DNA from 2 places in the Caballeronia grimmiae genome. Region 2 is predicted to be linked to the other one. Evidence: riboswitches for the same ligand, from Rfam matches in the RefSeq annotation. Region 2 holds a riboswitch; the other holds the start of a gene.
The links. Region 2 has a riboswitch for cobalamin ahead of LDZ21_RS15945 (cobalamin biosynthesis protein). Riboswitches for the same ligand answer to the same signal wherever they lie in the genome.

Region 1: another riboswitch for cobalamin. It lies ahead of LDZ21_RS10600 (TonB-dependent receptor plug domain-containing protein); the one in region 2 lies ahead of LDZ21_RS15945 (cobalamin biosynthesis protein).

What each region holds. Positions count from the first base shown of each region.
Region 1 covers NZ_CP084271.1:2,200,917-2,208,654, reverse strand. Annotated here, with positions in the region: gene LDZ21_RS10620 (EVE domain-containing protein) at 36-506, opposite strand; RNA gene ssrS (6S RNA) at 573-754, opposite strand; gene LDZ21_RS10610 (cell division protein ZapA) at 872-1,186, opposite strand; gene LDZ21_RS10605 (hypothetical protein) at 1,183-1,572, opposite strand; cobalamin riboswitch at 1,767-2,067, shown strand; gene LDZ21_RS10600 (TonB-dependent receptor plug domain-containing protein) at 2,153-4,018, shown strand; gene LDZ21_RS10595 (FecCD family ABC transporter permease) at 4,043-5,041, shown strand; gene LDZ21_RS10590 (ABC transporter ATP-binding protein) at 5,038-5,814, shown strand; gene cobT (nicotinate-nucleotide--dimethylbenzimidazole phosphoribosyltransferase) at 5,811-6,878, shown strand; gene LDZ21_RS10580 (adenosylcobinamide-GDP ribazoletransferase) at 6,875-7,636, shown strand; gene cobC (alpha-ribazole phosphatase family protein) at 7,621-7,738, shown strand, end outside.
Region 2 covers NZ_CP084272.1:502,828-510,565, reverse strand. Annotated here, with positions in the region: gene cobN (cobaltochelatase subunit CobN) at 1-2,841, opposite strand, end outside; gene cobW (cobalamin biosynthesis protein CobW) at 2,846-3,925, opposite strand; cobalamin riboswitch at 4,040-4,284, opposite strand; cobalamin riboswitch at 4,339-4,580, shown strand; gene LDZ21_RS15945 (cobalamin biosynthesis protein) at 4,755-5,084, shown strand; gene cobO (cob(I)yrinic acid a,c-diamide adenosyltransferase) at 5,081-5,683, shown strand; gene LDZ21_RS15935 (cobyrinic acid a,c-diamide synthase CobB) at 5,683-6,981, shown strand; gene LDZ21_RS15930 (DUF1289 domain-containing protein) at 6,978-7,214, shown strand; gene LDZ21_RS15925 (CbtA family protein) at 7,211-7,738, opposite strand, start outside.

The DNA of each region.
Region 1 (7,738 bases), on a different replicon from region 2:
TTTCGCGACGGCTCTTAGGCGGTCCATTCGCGCCCTTAGTTCCGGTCTCCGGCGAGCCGTTCGGTAATAAAGCGCCACTGCGCTTCGCTGACGGGCGTGATGGACAACCGGTTGCCGCGAGCCAGCACTTGCATGTCCGAAAGCGCATCGTGCGCGCGCAATTCGGCAAGCGGAATGAGCGGCGTCTTCCTGACGAAGCTCACGTCGACGAGCAGCCAGCGCGGCGTTTCCTGCGTGGACTTGGGATCGAAGTAGGGGCTTTTCGAATCGAACTGCGTAGGATCGGGATAGGCCGTCGATGCAACCTTCGCGATGCCCGCGATACCCGGCTCCGGACAGCTCGAATGATAGAAGAGCACGCCGTCGCCAATTTGCATCTGATCGCGCATGAAGTTGCGCGCCTGATAGTTGCGCACGCCGGTCCACGGCAAGGTTTTCTTCGGCGCGTGCGCGAGATGATCGATGCTCGCTTCGTCCGGTTCGGACTTCATCAGCCAGTAGCGCATGAGGAGAGCGGGAAGAATCGGCGATGCAAATAAAAACGGCATCGGATAAACCGATGCCGTCTGGATAAGGTCCCCGCCTCAGCCGCTAGGCCGGCATCCTGAACCTGGGTTCAAGATTGGTCGCGGTAAGCAACACTTCGGGTACATCAGACTAGTGACGCGCGCGCCCGTGTTACAAGGTTCCGCAACCGTGCCAATGTGACATTGGTTCAAGGAATATATGACCTTGGCGCACCAGGCAGGGAAACCTCACTCTACACCAATCATTTGCCTTGTGCAGCCCCTGCGCCGTGATCGCGCAGTATCTTTTTTTGATTGACACCGCGAGGCTGATTAGATCAGCGCATCATGCAAACGGCTTGCACTCACTGCACTTCATATTGTGCGATGACCGCGCCGAGCTGCTGGTTCATCGAATGCACCGTGCGGCGAATTTCTTCGGCGGGGAAGGCTTCGCCATGACGCACGCTTTCCTGCAGCCGAAGCAATTCGGACGCCAGCGACAGCGCGGCCATCACCGCGATGCGATCCGTGCCGCGCACGCTGCTGGCATTGCGGATCTTGTTCATTTCGGCGTCGACGCGGGCGACTGCTTCGCGCAATGCGGCTTCCGTTTCCGGCGAGCACGCGAGGCGATACGGCTGCCCGAGGATGGATACTTCGATCTGCGTGGTCGTCATGCCTTCTCTCCGTGATGATGTTCGCCGTGCATCTCTTCAGCATGCGCATGTTCGGGCTGCGCGTCGCGCGATGCCTGCGATTCGGCGTTGAGAAGGTCGAGCTGATTGTCGCTTTCGGCGTGATGCGTTTTGCCGCGCGGCAGCTTCTCGAGGATTGCGTTGAGGCGCACCTGTGCGTCGTCGATCTTCGCGGAAAGCGAGTCGCGCTCGGCTTGCAATGCGTCGCGCTCGCTTCGCACCTGCACGAGCTCGGCCTGAACGCCCGCGTAGTCGGCGCGCAATTGTTCGATTTGCGCTTCGAGCGCGAGACGCGCCTGATGGTGGCGCTCGCTGATCTGGATCAGCCGGCCGATGTTTCCTGACAGTGATTCGAGTTCGTTGAGCATGTGCTGCGTCCTCTAAAGACCTGGCATTTTAGCGCGGTTCAAAGCAGCTTCCGATAATTGTCTCGTTTCGAGACGTAACAACCCCGGAACATGCGCGCATCGCGATGCATTTGTGTGTGGAAAGAGCGAGCGTGCGTGTTCATTGCAGGGTGCCGGGCACGGCGCGCGTTCTTGACGGCCCCGATGCCCGCTCCTACACTTGCCGCACTTTTGGTGCTCGCGTCCGCTTCTCTCGCGGATGCAGTCAAACGGGAAACAGGGAGCGAAGTCCACGGCGCATGACCGGGACGCGCCAACCTGTGCTGCCCCCGCAACGGTAAGCGACCGCAACGCAAGTTGCAAGTCGTCCCTCGCGCGTTTCTCGCGTCGCATCGCATGGTTCGTCGGCATGCGGCACGCCCTGCAAGAAACGTGTCGACGCCACTGCGCGCCATGCGCGGGAAGGCGGGACGAAGCGTCGCCAGCCCGGATACCGGCCAATCGTCCAGCGCGTCCATGTCATCGGCATAGTGGCGCGCGCGTCGCGCACAGACCTCGCGGGGAGCGGGGCACGCGCCAGCCCCGAACTGGATTTTCAAGCATGGTTTCATCTCCGTCCGGCATGAAGCGTCGCGCCGTTTGCGTGGCATCGTGCGCGGCGTTCAGCGCGCTGCCCGTGCAATCCGCTCATGCCGATACCGCCGCGCAAACGCTCGCGCCGGTCGTCGTTACGGCGACGCGCACCGCGCAGCCGCTCGCCGATTCGCTCCCGCAAACGTCGCTCTTCGACGAGCAGGACATCGCCGACACCAACGCTCGCGACGTGCTCGGCCTGATCGCGCTCGCGCCCGGCGTACAGGTCACACGAAACGGCGGGCCGGGCGCGAACTCGGGCGTGTACATACGCGGCGCGGCGTCGTCGCAATCGCTCGTGCTGATCGATGGCGTGCGTGTCGAGTCGGTATCGCTCGGCGCGGCGCAGCTGTCGCAAATGATGCTCGATGAGACCGGCCGCGTCGAAGTGGTGAACGGCAATGTATCGGCGTTGTATGGATCGAATGCGATCGGCGGCGTCGTGCAAATCTTCACGAAAGAGGGCGATGCCCACCCGCCGCGCTTTCACTTCGAAGCCGAGTACGGCAGCTATCGCACGCAGCGTCAGTCGGCGGGCGTCGACGGCGCGCTCGATGCCGAGGGCCGCACTACCTTCAGCCTGAACGTGTCCCGCGAAAAGACCGACGGCTTCTCGTCGATCGATCCGGCGCTCGCGCCCGGTGCGAATCCGAACGCGAACGGTTATCTGAACGAAAGCGTCGCCGCGACGCTGCGCCACAAGTTCACCGACAAGTGGGATGCGGGCGTGCGCTTCCTGCAATCGAACGGCGTCGACAGCTTCGACGATGCATACGGCACCCCGGCCGACATCAACAAGACGCACGACCGCGTGCGTTCGGCTTCAGTGTTCGCGAACGGCAGGCTCACCGACCGCTGGACCACGCACTTCACCATCGCGCAGGGACAGGACCGCGCGAACATCGAGCAGAACGGCGTGTATACGAGCCGATTCAACTCGGAGAATCATCAGTACCTCTGGCAAAACGACTTCAGGCTCACCGATGCCCACAAGCTGCTGTTCGGCTATGAGCATCTCGATCAGTCGCTCGATTCGGATCAACTGAGCGCGCCCGATCGTCACGTCAATTCGGTGTTCGCGGGCTACGTGGGGCGCTTCGGTCGGAGCGAAGTGCAGGCGAACGTGCGACACGACCAGTACTCCGATTTCGGCGGCGCGAACAGCTACTATCTCGGCTACGCGTACAAGTTCGACGCTCACTGGCGCGCGAGCGCGAGCTATGCGGCGTCGTTCCGCGCACCGAGCTTCGACGACCTCTACTATCCGTTCAGCGGCAATGCGTCGATTCAGCCTGAGCGCAGCCATTCGGTCGAGGCCGCGTTGCAATATGCATCGGACGCAGTGGGCGTGGTGCGCGTGACGGCGTTTCAGACGCGCTATTCGAATCTGATCGACTACGTATCGGACGGCAGCGGCTTCTATATCGCGCAGAACGTGGGACGCGCGAAGGTGCAGGGCGTCGAGGGATCGTGGGCGGGGCATGTGGGCGCCACCGATATCCGCGCGGGCGTCACGTTCCAGAATCCCGTCGACGAGACGAATCACGAAGAACTGACGAGGCGTGCGCGGCGCTTTGCATCGCTGTCGGCGCATCGTTCGATCGGACGATGGCGCGTGGGTGGCGAGTGGATTGTGAGCGGCGCGCGCAGCGATTACGATTCGACGCTCGCGGGCTACGGCGTCGTGAACCTGTCCGCGCGCTATGACATTACGAAGTCGTGGTACGTGAGCGCGCGCATCGACAATCTGTTCGACCGGGACTATGAACTCGCTTATTCGTACAACACGCCGCGGCGCGGTGCGTACATCACGCTCGGATGGAATTCGTCGTGAGCGTGGCGTCGTCGCTGGTGAACGATGAACGCTAGCCGTGCCGTCTTCATCTGGCTCGCGCTCGGCGCGATGGCGCTCGCCGCGCTCGCGGCATCGCTTGCGCTCGGCAGCGTCAATCTGCCGATGTCGCGTGCGATCGCTGCGCTGCTGCATGCCCGTTCGGCCACGCCTGATATCGCCGATGACATCGTGCTCACCTTGCGTTTGCCGCGCGCTTTGGCGGGGTTTGCGTCGGGTGCGCTGCTCGCGCTCGCCGGCGCGCTGCTGCAAGTGCTGCTGCGCAATCCGCTCGCGGAGCCGTACGTGCTCGGCGTATCCGGCGGCGCGGCGGCGTTCGCGCTTGCGGCGATGCTCGCGTCGATGCCGTGGTGGGGCGTCGATCTCGCCGCGTGCATCGGCGCGTTCGTGTCGATCGTGCTGGTGCTCGGCCTTGCGCGCAGGCACGTGTGGCATGGCGAGCAGGAGGCATCGCCGAGGCTCTTGCTGACGGGCGTCGTGATCGCGGCGGGGTGGGGCGCGCTCATCACGCTGATACTCAGCATCGCGCCGGAGAACCGGCTGCGCGGCATGCTCTTCTGGCTCACCGGCGACCTCAACGGCGCAGCGACCCCGTGGCCCGCGATGATCGCGCTGGGCGTGGCGCTTGCCGTGATTGCGCCCGTCGCGCCGCAACTGAACGTGCTCTTGCGTGGCGATGCCGCCGCGCGGGCGCTCGGCGTGCCGGTCGAACGGTTGCGCCTGCGCGTGTATCTGGTGGCGTCGCTGGCGGCGGCGGCCGCGGTGACGACGGCGGGGACCATCGGCTTCGTCGGGCTGGTCGTGCCGCATCTGCTGCGGCTCGCCTTCGGCAACGATCAGCGCATGCTCGTGCCGGCCGCGCCGCTCGCGGGCGGGCTCGCCGTGATGAGCGCCGATCTTGCCGCGCGCACGGTCATCGCGCCGGGGCAGTTGCCGGTCGGCGTCGTGACGGCGCTCGTCGGCGTGCCGATGTTCCTGTGGATGCTGTTGCGCCGACCGCGATGAACACACTTCATATCGACACGCTCACGCTGCGCGCCGGCGACCGCATCCTGGTCGACGGCCTGAGCGCGACCATCGCGGCGGGCGAAGTGTGGTGCATCGCCGGGCCGAACGGCGCGGGCAAGACGACGCTCATCGGCGTCCTCGCGGGCCTCGCAAAACCGGCGGCGGGCGTCGTATCGCTGGATGGCCGCGCGCTCGCGCAATGGCGCGCGGCGGATCTCGCCCGCCGGCGCGCGCTGATGCCGCAGAGCACGCACGACGCGTTCAGCGCGACCGTGCTCGACACCGTGCTGCTCAACCGCTTTCCTTATCTGACCGGCTGGGGCTGGGAAAGCGACGACGACCGTGCCGCCGCGCACGCCGCGCTCGATGCACTGGGCCTTGCCGCGTTCGCAACCCGCGACGTGCTGACGCTCTCAGGCGGCGAACGGCAACGCGTTGCGCTGGCCGCCGTGCTGTGCCAGAACGCGCCGCTGCTGTTGCTCGACGAACCGCTCGCGCATCTGGACCTGCATCATCAGATCGACTGCCTGAATGCGCTCGTGAAAGCCGCACGCGATGAACGCCGCGCGGTCGTGCTCTCGTGTCACGATCTGAACCTCGCCCGCCGCTTCGCCACGCATGCTTTATTGCTCGACGGCCAGGGCGGCGCGCAGGGCGGCCGCGTCGCCGATGTGCTCACGGCCGAGCGTGCGAGCGCCGCGTTCGGTTATCCGCTGGCGCTCATCCGCGATGGCGGGCATGAAGCGCTCGTGCCTCGCTTCCCCTCATGACCAAGGAATCGCCCATGTCCATTCCGATGCCTCGCGCGCTCGATCGCGCCATCGAACCCGAACTGCGCCGCATCATCGACATGAAGACGAAGCCGCCCGGCAGCCTCGGGCGGCTCGAATCGCTCGCGCTGCAGATCGGCGTGATACAGCGCACGACGAAGCCGCGCATCGAACGTCCCGCGATGATCGTGTTCGCGGGCGATCACGGCATCGCCGCCGAAGGCGTGAGTCCGTATCCGCAGGAAGTGACGGCGCAGATGGTCGCGAATTTTTTGAGCGGAGGCGCGGCGATCAATGCGTTGTCGCGTTCCGTCGGCATGACGCTCGAAATCGTCGATGCGGGCGTCGCGACGCCGATACCGATCGACCACAGTTACGAGCGTTTGTCGCTCGGCCTCGGCACGCGCAACTTCGCGCACGAAGCGGCGATGTCGCGCGACACGGCGCTCGAAGCCATCGCGCGGGGCGCGGCGCGCGTGCGGCATCATGCGTCGCTCGGCACGAACGTGATCGGCTTCGGCGAGATGGGGATCGCGAATACATCGGCGGCGGCGTGCCTGATGAGCCGCTTGTGCGCATTGCCGATCGACGAATGTGTCGGACGCGGCACCGGCCTCGACGATCGCGGGCTCGCGCACAAGCGCGACGTGCTGGCCCGCGCGCTCGCGACGCATGCGTCGGGCGGCGATGCGATCGATACGCTCGCCACGTTCGGCGGCTTCGAGATCGCGATGATGACGGGCGCGTACCTCGCCGCAGCCGAGGCGCGCATGACGGTGCTCGTCGATGGCTTCATCGCGAGTTCGGCGTTGCTCGTGGCATCGAAGATTGCGCCGGACGTGCTCGATTACTGCGTGTTCGCGCATGCGTCGAACGAGGCGGGGCATCGGCGCATGCTGGCGCACTTCGATGCCGCGCCGCTGCTGCAACTCGACTTGCGTCTTGGCGAAGGCACGGGCGCGGCGCTCGCGTTGCCGCTTTTGCGCGCGGCCGTCGCGTTCGTCGACGAGATGGCGAGCTTCGATTCGGCGGGCGTATCGAACAAGCAAGACGCGCAGCCATGAGCCGTCCGCTTGACGAGCTGCGTTACTTCTTCACCGCGCTCGGCTACTTCACGCGCGTGCCGGTGCCGCGCTGGGTCGGCTTCGAGCGCGAGTATCTGAACGCGGCGGCGCGCTACTTTCCGCTGGTCGGCGCGATGGTCGGCGGCGTCGCGGCGCTCGTCTATCTCGCGGCGCTGCGCGTGTTTCCGGCAGGCGTGGCCGTCTTGCTGTCGATGACCGCGACGCTCGTGCTGACCGGCGCGTTCCACGAAGACGGTCTCGCCGATTGCGCCGATGCCTTCGGCGGCGGCTATACGCGCGACGACGTGCTGCGCATCATGCACGATTCGCGCATCGGCGCATTTGGGGCGATTGCGCTCGTAATCGCGCTGGCGCTCAAGTGGCAGACGCTGGCCGCGTTGCCGCCGATGCGCGCCGCGATGCTGATGATCGCCGCGCATGCCGCGAGCCGCGCGTTCGCGATCAGCTATCTCGTCACGCTCGATTACGTGCGTGCCGAAGGCAAGGCGAAGCCGGTCGCGCAGCGCATGAGCGCGATGTCGCTCGCGCTTGCACTGGCGTTCGGCTTGCCGTGGCTTCTGTGGATGGGCTGGCGCTTCGCCTGCGTGACGCTTGTCCTGCTTGCGTCGCTGCGTTTCATCGCGGGGCGCTACTTCGTGCGGCGCATCGGCGGTTATAGCGGCGATTGCCTCGGCTGCGCGCAGCAGGTGTTCGAGCTTGCGATCTATCTCATCGGGCTTGCATGGATCTCGTACTGATACGTCATCCCGCTGTCGCGATCGATGCAGGCGTGTGCTACGGCCAGACCGATGCGCCGCTTGTTCGCGATGCGCGCGAATCGGCGCGTGACGCGCTCGCGC
Region 2 (7,738 bases):
ACGATTGAAGATGGAGATGGGCAGGATCTCGAAGTCCGTCACGCGATGACTGCCCGCCGCCCACTTCGGCCGCACGCCGATGAGCGCGAACGCCTGAGCGATGTCGTCGCCTCCCGTGCGCATCGTCGCCGTGCCCCACACCGACAAGCCGATCGCACGCGGATAGTCGCCGTGGTCCTGCACGTGTCGCTCGACGAGCATGTTCGCGGACTTGAGCCCGAGCGACCAGGCGGCTTGCGTCGGCAAGGCGCGCGTATCGACCGAATAGAAATTGCGACCGGTAGGCAAGACGTCGGGCCTGCCGCGTGATGGCGAACCACTCGGTCCCGGCGGCACGAAGCGCCCTTCGAGACCGCGCCTGAGTTGCATCAGCTCTTGCGGTCCGCATGCATCGAGGCGCGAGAGGACATCGCTTTTCAGGCGTTCAAGCACGAGTTTCGTATGTGCTCCGGGCACGCGAGCATCGTCTTGCAGCAGTTGCATCGCAAGACATTCGAGGCGCTCGCGCGTGTCGCCATGATGACGCCACGGCGCACTGCTCACCGCTTGCAATGCTTCAGGGCGCGGGCCCGTCCATGATGCGGACCAGTCGGCGTCTAGCGGATCGAAGGCATCGCCCAGTTGCAGATCGCGTGCGAGCGCGGTGATGAGGCTCGCGTTCGCACCTTGGCCATCGCCAACTGGAAAACGCCCTAATGCAAGCAACGTATCGCGGCGCTGCACGCCGTCGGGCGATACGCCGAACACATGCAGGCCGTCGCGTATCTGCGCCTCCTTCAGTTCGCACAGGTAGGCATCGGCGCGCGTGAGCAATGCGTCTTCGCCCGCGATGTCGCGCGGCGCGTCCAGCCCCAGCTCTTCATGCAGTCTGTGTTGGACGATGTTTTGCAGTATCGACTTGCGCAAAAGTTTTGCGCGGCGTGCATCGACCATTAACGCTTCGTAGTATTCGTCGACTTGCCGTTCGAGGTCCTGCAAAGGCCCGTAGTTCTCAGCGCGCGTGAGCGGCGGCATCAGATGATCGATGATGACCGCCTGCGCGCGCCGCTTCGCCTGACTGCCCTCGCCCGGATCATTGACGATGAACGGGTAAAGATGCGGCATTGGGCCGAGAATCAGATCGGGCCAGCACGACGCCGACAACGCCACGCTCTTGCCCGGCAGCCATTCGAGATTGCCGTGCTTTCCTACATGCACGATGGCGTCGATATTGAAGCGCGAACGCAGCCAGAAATAGAACGCCAGATAAGCATGCGGCGGGACGAGTTCGGCATCGTGATAGCTCGCGTAGTCGTTCCGTTCACGCGAACGCGAAGGCTGAATGCCAACGAAGACTTCCCCGCAACGAAAGCCCGCGATCATGAAGCGGCCGCGTCTTATCGTCGGGTCTTGCTCGGGTGCGCCCCATGTTGCTTCCAGTGCAGCGCGCGCATCGGCGGGAACGGCGTCATACGCAGCACGATATTCCTCGAGCGAAAGGCTTTGCAGCGCGGGACGCAAATCGCGCACGACCGGATCGTTCGTCACGCCTTGCGTCAACGCCGCGATGAGCGCATCGCCATTCTCGGGAATAGTGCCGACGCGATAGCCTTCGCGCGCAAGCATCGACAGAATGCCGACTGCGGACGCCGGCGTATCGAGACCCACGCCGTTGCCAATGCGCCCTTCGCTTGCCGGATAGTTCGCCAGCACCAGCGCGATGCGTTTGGCCGCGTTCGGTTTATGCCGCAGCGCGCACCAGCGCCGGCTCAGTTCCGCGACGAAGCGCACGCGCTCGGCATCGTGCTGATAGCGCACGACGTCGACTTGCGTATGCGGACAGTGATACGCAAGCCCCTTGAAACTCACTGCGCGCGTGATGATGCGGCCATCGACTTCGGGCAACGCAATATGCATTGCGACATCGCGCGAATTGAGGCCGTGATTGTCCTTCTGCCAGTCTTCACGATTGCCGCCGCTTAAAACCACTTGCAGCACGGGGGCATCGCCGGCCACTTCGAATGCTTCGCTCTCGCCGATCACGCCCGCTGCGAACGCCGTCGTATTCAATACGAGCGACGCATGATGCTCCGCGCACAAGCGCGCGACCACTTCGCGGCTGACGCTTTCCTTAAGGGAGGAAATCGCGATCGGCAGCGGATTGAGCCCCTCATTTTCGAGCGAATCGATCAGCGCATCGAATACCGCTGTATTGCCCGCTTGCAGATGCGCGCGATAAAACAGCACCGCGACGACTGGCGCGCCCGCGGTCCATCGCGCGCGCCAGTCGTCGATCACGGCGATATCGTGCTCGGGATGATAGATGGCGACAGCAGGCAACGGACTCGGCGGCTGCGGCTCGCGCCCGAAGCCAAGCGCATGATGAGCGATCGCGCGCAGGAACGCTTCCGCATTGCGCGCGCCGCCTTCGCGCAGATAACGCGACATGACGCGGCAGAACGCGGCGTCGGCCGTGCTCTTGGCGATGAGATTCGGGTCTTCGGTGAGATCGCCGGAGAACATCGCGAGCACTTGCTTCTCGCTCTTCGCAAGCGACACGAGCCGCTCGATCCCATACGGCCAATACGATTCGCCGCCGAGATGGTCGACGATGACGACCTTCGCGTGACGCACGACGTCGTCGATATAGAAGTCCACCGATGCAGGCTGACGCAAGAACGACTGATTTGCGAGCCGCACTTCGGGAAAGCCCGCTTCGAGGCGCGGAAACGCGCTCGCCAGCAGTGCGAGCGTCGTGTCCGCCGAACTGAGCACGACGATCGGCGCACGCGTCTGCTCGATGCGTATGACGCCAGCGGCATCGTCGACGAAACCGCCAGGTGTCGTGCGTAGTAAATGCATCGTGTCAGGCCTGGACCGGCGCGCTGGCGAGCGCGGCATCGAATGCGGACTGGAGCGCCGGCTGATCGAGGTCTTCTCCGATCAGCACGAACCGGCTGGCCGCTTCGCCGTCGGACCAGCGCCGGTCGAAGTAACTATCGAAACGACGTCCCACGCCTTGCACGACCAGACGCATTGCAGCGCCGGGAAGCGCAGCAAAGCCCTTCACACGATAGATCGTGTGGTGCTCGACGAGACTCTGCAACGCGGCGATGGCCTGCTCGCGCGACTCGATGATCGCCTGAACGACGACCGAATCGAACGCGTCGTGATGATGGTCGGCGTGGCCTTCATCATCTACCGCACCGTGATGATCGTGCCGCAAATGAATCGTCTCTTCCGATGCCGATTGCAAGCCGAGCAACGCATGCAGATCGAGCCGGCCCATCTGCGCAGGGACGATCTTCACTTGCGGCGGAATCTCGGGTCGTATGAGTGCTTCCACTTGGCCAAATGCATTGCCGTCCATCAGGTCCGTCTTGTTGACGATCACCAGATCGGCCGATGAAAGCTGATCCTCGAACAGTTCATGCAGCGGCGATTCATGGTCGAGGTTCGGATCGGCCTTGCGCTGTGCGTCGACTGCGGCGGGATTGGACGCAAAGTGGCCGCTCGCAGCAGCGGGGCCATCGACGACCGTGATCACGGCATCCACGGTAAAAGCATTCTTGATGGACGGCCAGTTGAACGCCTGCACGAGCGGCTTCGGCAATGCGAGACCGGACGTTTCGATCAGCACGTGGTCGATGCGGTCGCGCCGTTCGAGCAATTGCTCCATCACGGGATAGAACTCTTCCTGCACCGTGCAGCACAAACAACCGTTCGCAAGCTCATAGAGATTGCGGTCCGCAGAGGCCGCTTCGTCATCGCAGCCGATACCGCAGCCCTTCAGAATCTCGCCGTCGATGCCGAGTTCGCCGAACTCGTTGACGATGACCGCCAGGCGCAAGCCCTGCGCATTCGACATGATGTGGCGCATCAAAGTGGTCTTGCCGCTGCCGAGAAAGCCGGTCACGACGGTGACGGGAATCTTGCGGGTTTGCATCGTTGCTCCGTGGCGTGTGTGCGTGCGCCGTGCCGCTCAAGGCATGAAATGCGATGTCGAACGGGAATGCGCACGGCTCTGTGATCATGGACCGGGCCGCATCCCCGCGGCATGGGTCCTTGCGAAAGTCTGGCCGGTATCCGGGCTTGCGGCTTCATTGCACCGCCTTCCTGCCGATGGCAGTGGCGTGTGGCGCAATGCGCGGCATCGTCAATACCGATACCGCCAGTCGCTTACCGTTGCGGGGGCAGCGCAGGTTGACGCAAGCCATGATCATGCATGGCCAGGCGCTCCCTGCTTCCCGTTTAACTGTGCGCGAAAGAAGCTCGCACACGAGCACCAAAACTGCGTGAAAGTCTAGGCGTAGCGGGCACGAGCGTCAAGGAAACACGCGCTTTGAAGAAGCGCCTATGGTATCTTTGGCCCGCGACTGGTGCTCGCGCGTTCCAACGCAACGCGCAGTTAAACGGGAAACAGGAAGCCGTGCTCGTCAGACGAACCACGCGCCAGCCTGTGCTGTCCCCGCAACGGTACGCGACCAGCGGCATTGTCATCGTGCAATGCCGCGCATCGTGCTCGAATGCCACTGCCGAAGGCGGGAAGGCCGCACGGTGAGGTCGCAAGCCCGGATACCGGCCAGCGCAGGAACGAAGCGCATTGCGTGATTGCATGCGACGCGCTTCGCCGAACGCCGCGCATCCGCGAGGGACGCATGCACGGCGCAAGCTGCCATTCCATTTCGATGATGACCATTAGCGCGAAGCGGCGCCATCTTGCCGTCGGCATCGGTTGCAGGCGAGGCGCAAGCGCGGACGCCATAGAGCAAGCCGTGCGCGCGGCGCTTGGCGCAACCGCCTTTCTGTTCGAGGATATTGCGCTGGTCGCCAGCATTGCCGCGAAAGCGAATGAAGCAGGCTTGCTTGCGTTTTGTGAGCAACATGGTCTTGCTTTGCAATTCTTCCGAACGGAAGAAATTGCCGAAGCGCCAGCAAGCTATTCGCCGTATGCCGGCAAGCACGTGAACGTCGATGGCGTGTGCGAGCCTTGCGCGATACTGGCAAGCCAGGGCGGACGCCTCGTGCTTGGGAAGACTATCGTCGGCGATGTGACTGTCGCCATTGCAATGAAGAACGCGCCATCAGATACGAAAGTCCCATGAAAACCGATACCGAATCGCATCTGCGCATGACGCAGCGTCGCAAGGAAGGCCACGAAAAGAAGCAGGCCGCCGCCGATCACGAGAAGGGTTTGTTGATCGTGAATACCGGCAATGGGAAGGGCAAGACCACAGCCGCATTCGGCATGGCGGTGCGCGTGCTCGGCCACGGCATGAAGCTCGGCGTCGTGCAATTCATCAAGGGCGCGTTACATACGTCCGAGCGCGATTTCCTCGCCGCAGTGGCGAATTGCGATTTCGTCACGATGGGCGATGGCTATACGTGGAACACGCAGAACCGCGAAGCCGATATGGCGACCGCGCGCAAAGGCTGGAATGAAGCGCGCCGCATGATCGAGAGCGGCGAGTATCAGATGGTCGTGCTCGACGAACTCAATACCGTGCTCAAGTACGAGTATCTGCCGCTCGATGAAGTGCTCGATGTGCTGAAGGCGCGGCCCGCGATGCTGCACGTCGTCGTGACGGGCCGTCATGCGCCAGATGCGCTCGTCGACATCGCCGATCTCGTCACCGAGATGCGGCTCGTGAAGCATCCGTATCGCGAGCAAGGCGTCAAGGCGCAACGCGGCGTCGAATTCTGATGCCGCGCTGCCCTGCACTCTTCATCGGTGCGAGCGCCTCGCATCAAGGCAAGACCACCGTGACGGCCGCGCTTGCGCGCCATCATGCGCGGCAAGGCCGGCGCGTGCGCGTCTTCAAGACCGGCCCGGATTTTCTCGATCCGATGATTCTCGAACGGGCATGCGGTTCGCCCGTTTATTCGCTGCATCTGTCGATGGTCGGCCTCGATGCCTGCCGCGCGATGCTTGCAAAAGCAGCGCGTGAAGCCGATCTCATTCTGATTGAAGGCGTCATGGGTTTGTTCGATGGCACGCCCAGCAGCGCCGATCTGGCCGCCACGTTCAACGTGCCCGTGCTCGCCGTGATCGGCGCGCATGGCATGGCGCAAACGTTCGGCGCGGTGGCGTTCGGGCTGGCGCGTTATCGCACGGATGTGCCGTTCTATGGCGTGCTCGCCAATCGCGTGGCATCGGCGCGTCATGCGCAGATGCTTGCCGAAGCCATTCCGGACGGATTGCGCTATTGCGGGCATCTGTCCAACGCGGACGATATCGCGTTGCCCGAGCGTCATCTCGGCCTGACGCAAGCGCAGGAAATCGCGAGCCTCGATGCACGCCTCGATCGCGCCGCCGATGCCATCGCTACCACCTCGCTTGGCGACCTGCCGCCGTATGTCGAGTTCGAAGATGCGACGCTCGATGCACCGCCGCGCGTGCCCGATGGGATGCGAATCGCCATCGCGCGCGATACCGCGTTTTCTTTCATCTATCCGGCGAACATCGACTTGCTGATTGCGATGGGCGCGACCGTCACGACGTTCTCTCCGCTCGCCGACGAACCGCTGCCCGCCGATACCGATGCGCTCTATCTTCCCGGCGGCTATCCCGAACTGCATGCGGCCACGCTCGCATCGAATGCATGCACGCGAGCGTCGATCAGGGAGCACGTTGCGCGTGAGCGCGTGGTCGTCGCGGAATGCGGCGGCATGCTTTATCTGCTCGACACGCTGACGGATATCGAAGGCAACCGGCACGCGATGCTTGGTGTGTTGCCCGGCAATGCGACCATGCAGCGGCGTCTCGCACGCCTCGCGATGCAGCGTCTCGACACTGCACATGGCGTGCTCACCGGCCACACCTTTCACTACTCGACACTCGATACGCCGATGCAGCCGCAACTCACCGCGACGCATGCAACGACGGGCGCGGCAGGCGAAGCGCTTTATCGCCAGAGCCGCATCACGGCAACGTATATGCACGCTTATTGGCCGTCGAACCCGGCGGCAGCCGCCGCGCTGTTTCGCGGCGAATCACTATGACGATGACATTGGACCTCGCCTTCACGATCGAACGCGCGAAAGCGCAAGAACCCATTGGTTCGCCTTGCACCGGCGTATGCAGGATCGATCCCGCACACGAACTGTGCGCGGGATGCTTCAGAAGCCGAGCGGAAATCAAAGCCTTCAGATCGATGGACGATGCCGCAAAGCTCGCCCTTCTCGAGGAATTGCCCGGCAGGCAAGCATCGGTGTCGGGCGTGAAGATCGCTTAGACCGTCGCCATGCTTCGCCGCGCGGGACGTTCCAGTTCGCGGGCGGCGAGTGCGCCGAAGACAAGTCCGAGCGTCGTCCAGATGATCGCCTGAATGCCGATGGCGGCCACGCGGAAATTCCAGAGCAACGATCCGGAGAAACCAGCGGGCACTTCATCGACGCGCGGCAGGATGAATTGCGCAAGCACCATCAACGCCATATACGCAGCGCCCGCGATGATCGTCGCATTCCAGTTGCCCTGAGTGCCATGCAAGCGCCTTTGAAACCACACGGAAAAAGCCGCCGTCGCAATGGAAATCGCAACGATGCCGAAGAACAATGCAGTGCGCACGCCGATGGTCTCAGGATTGCCGACGGCGGGCGGATTCGGCGGATACACGAGAAACGGCGCAACGGTCACGCTGACGAAGCCGAACATCGCGAGCAATGCCGCTACGCCACGCGCGTGCAAAGCGCCGAGCCGCCCGTAAGCGAGGGCAAAGACAAGCGAGAAAATGCCGCCGAGCGCCGTGCCGAATACCGC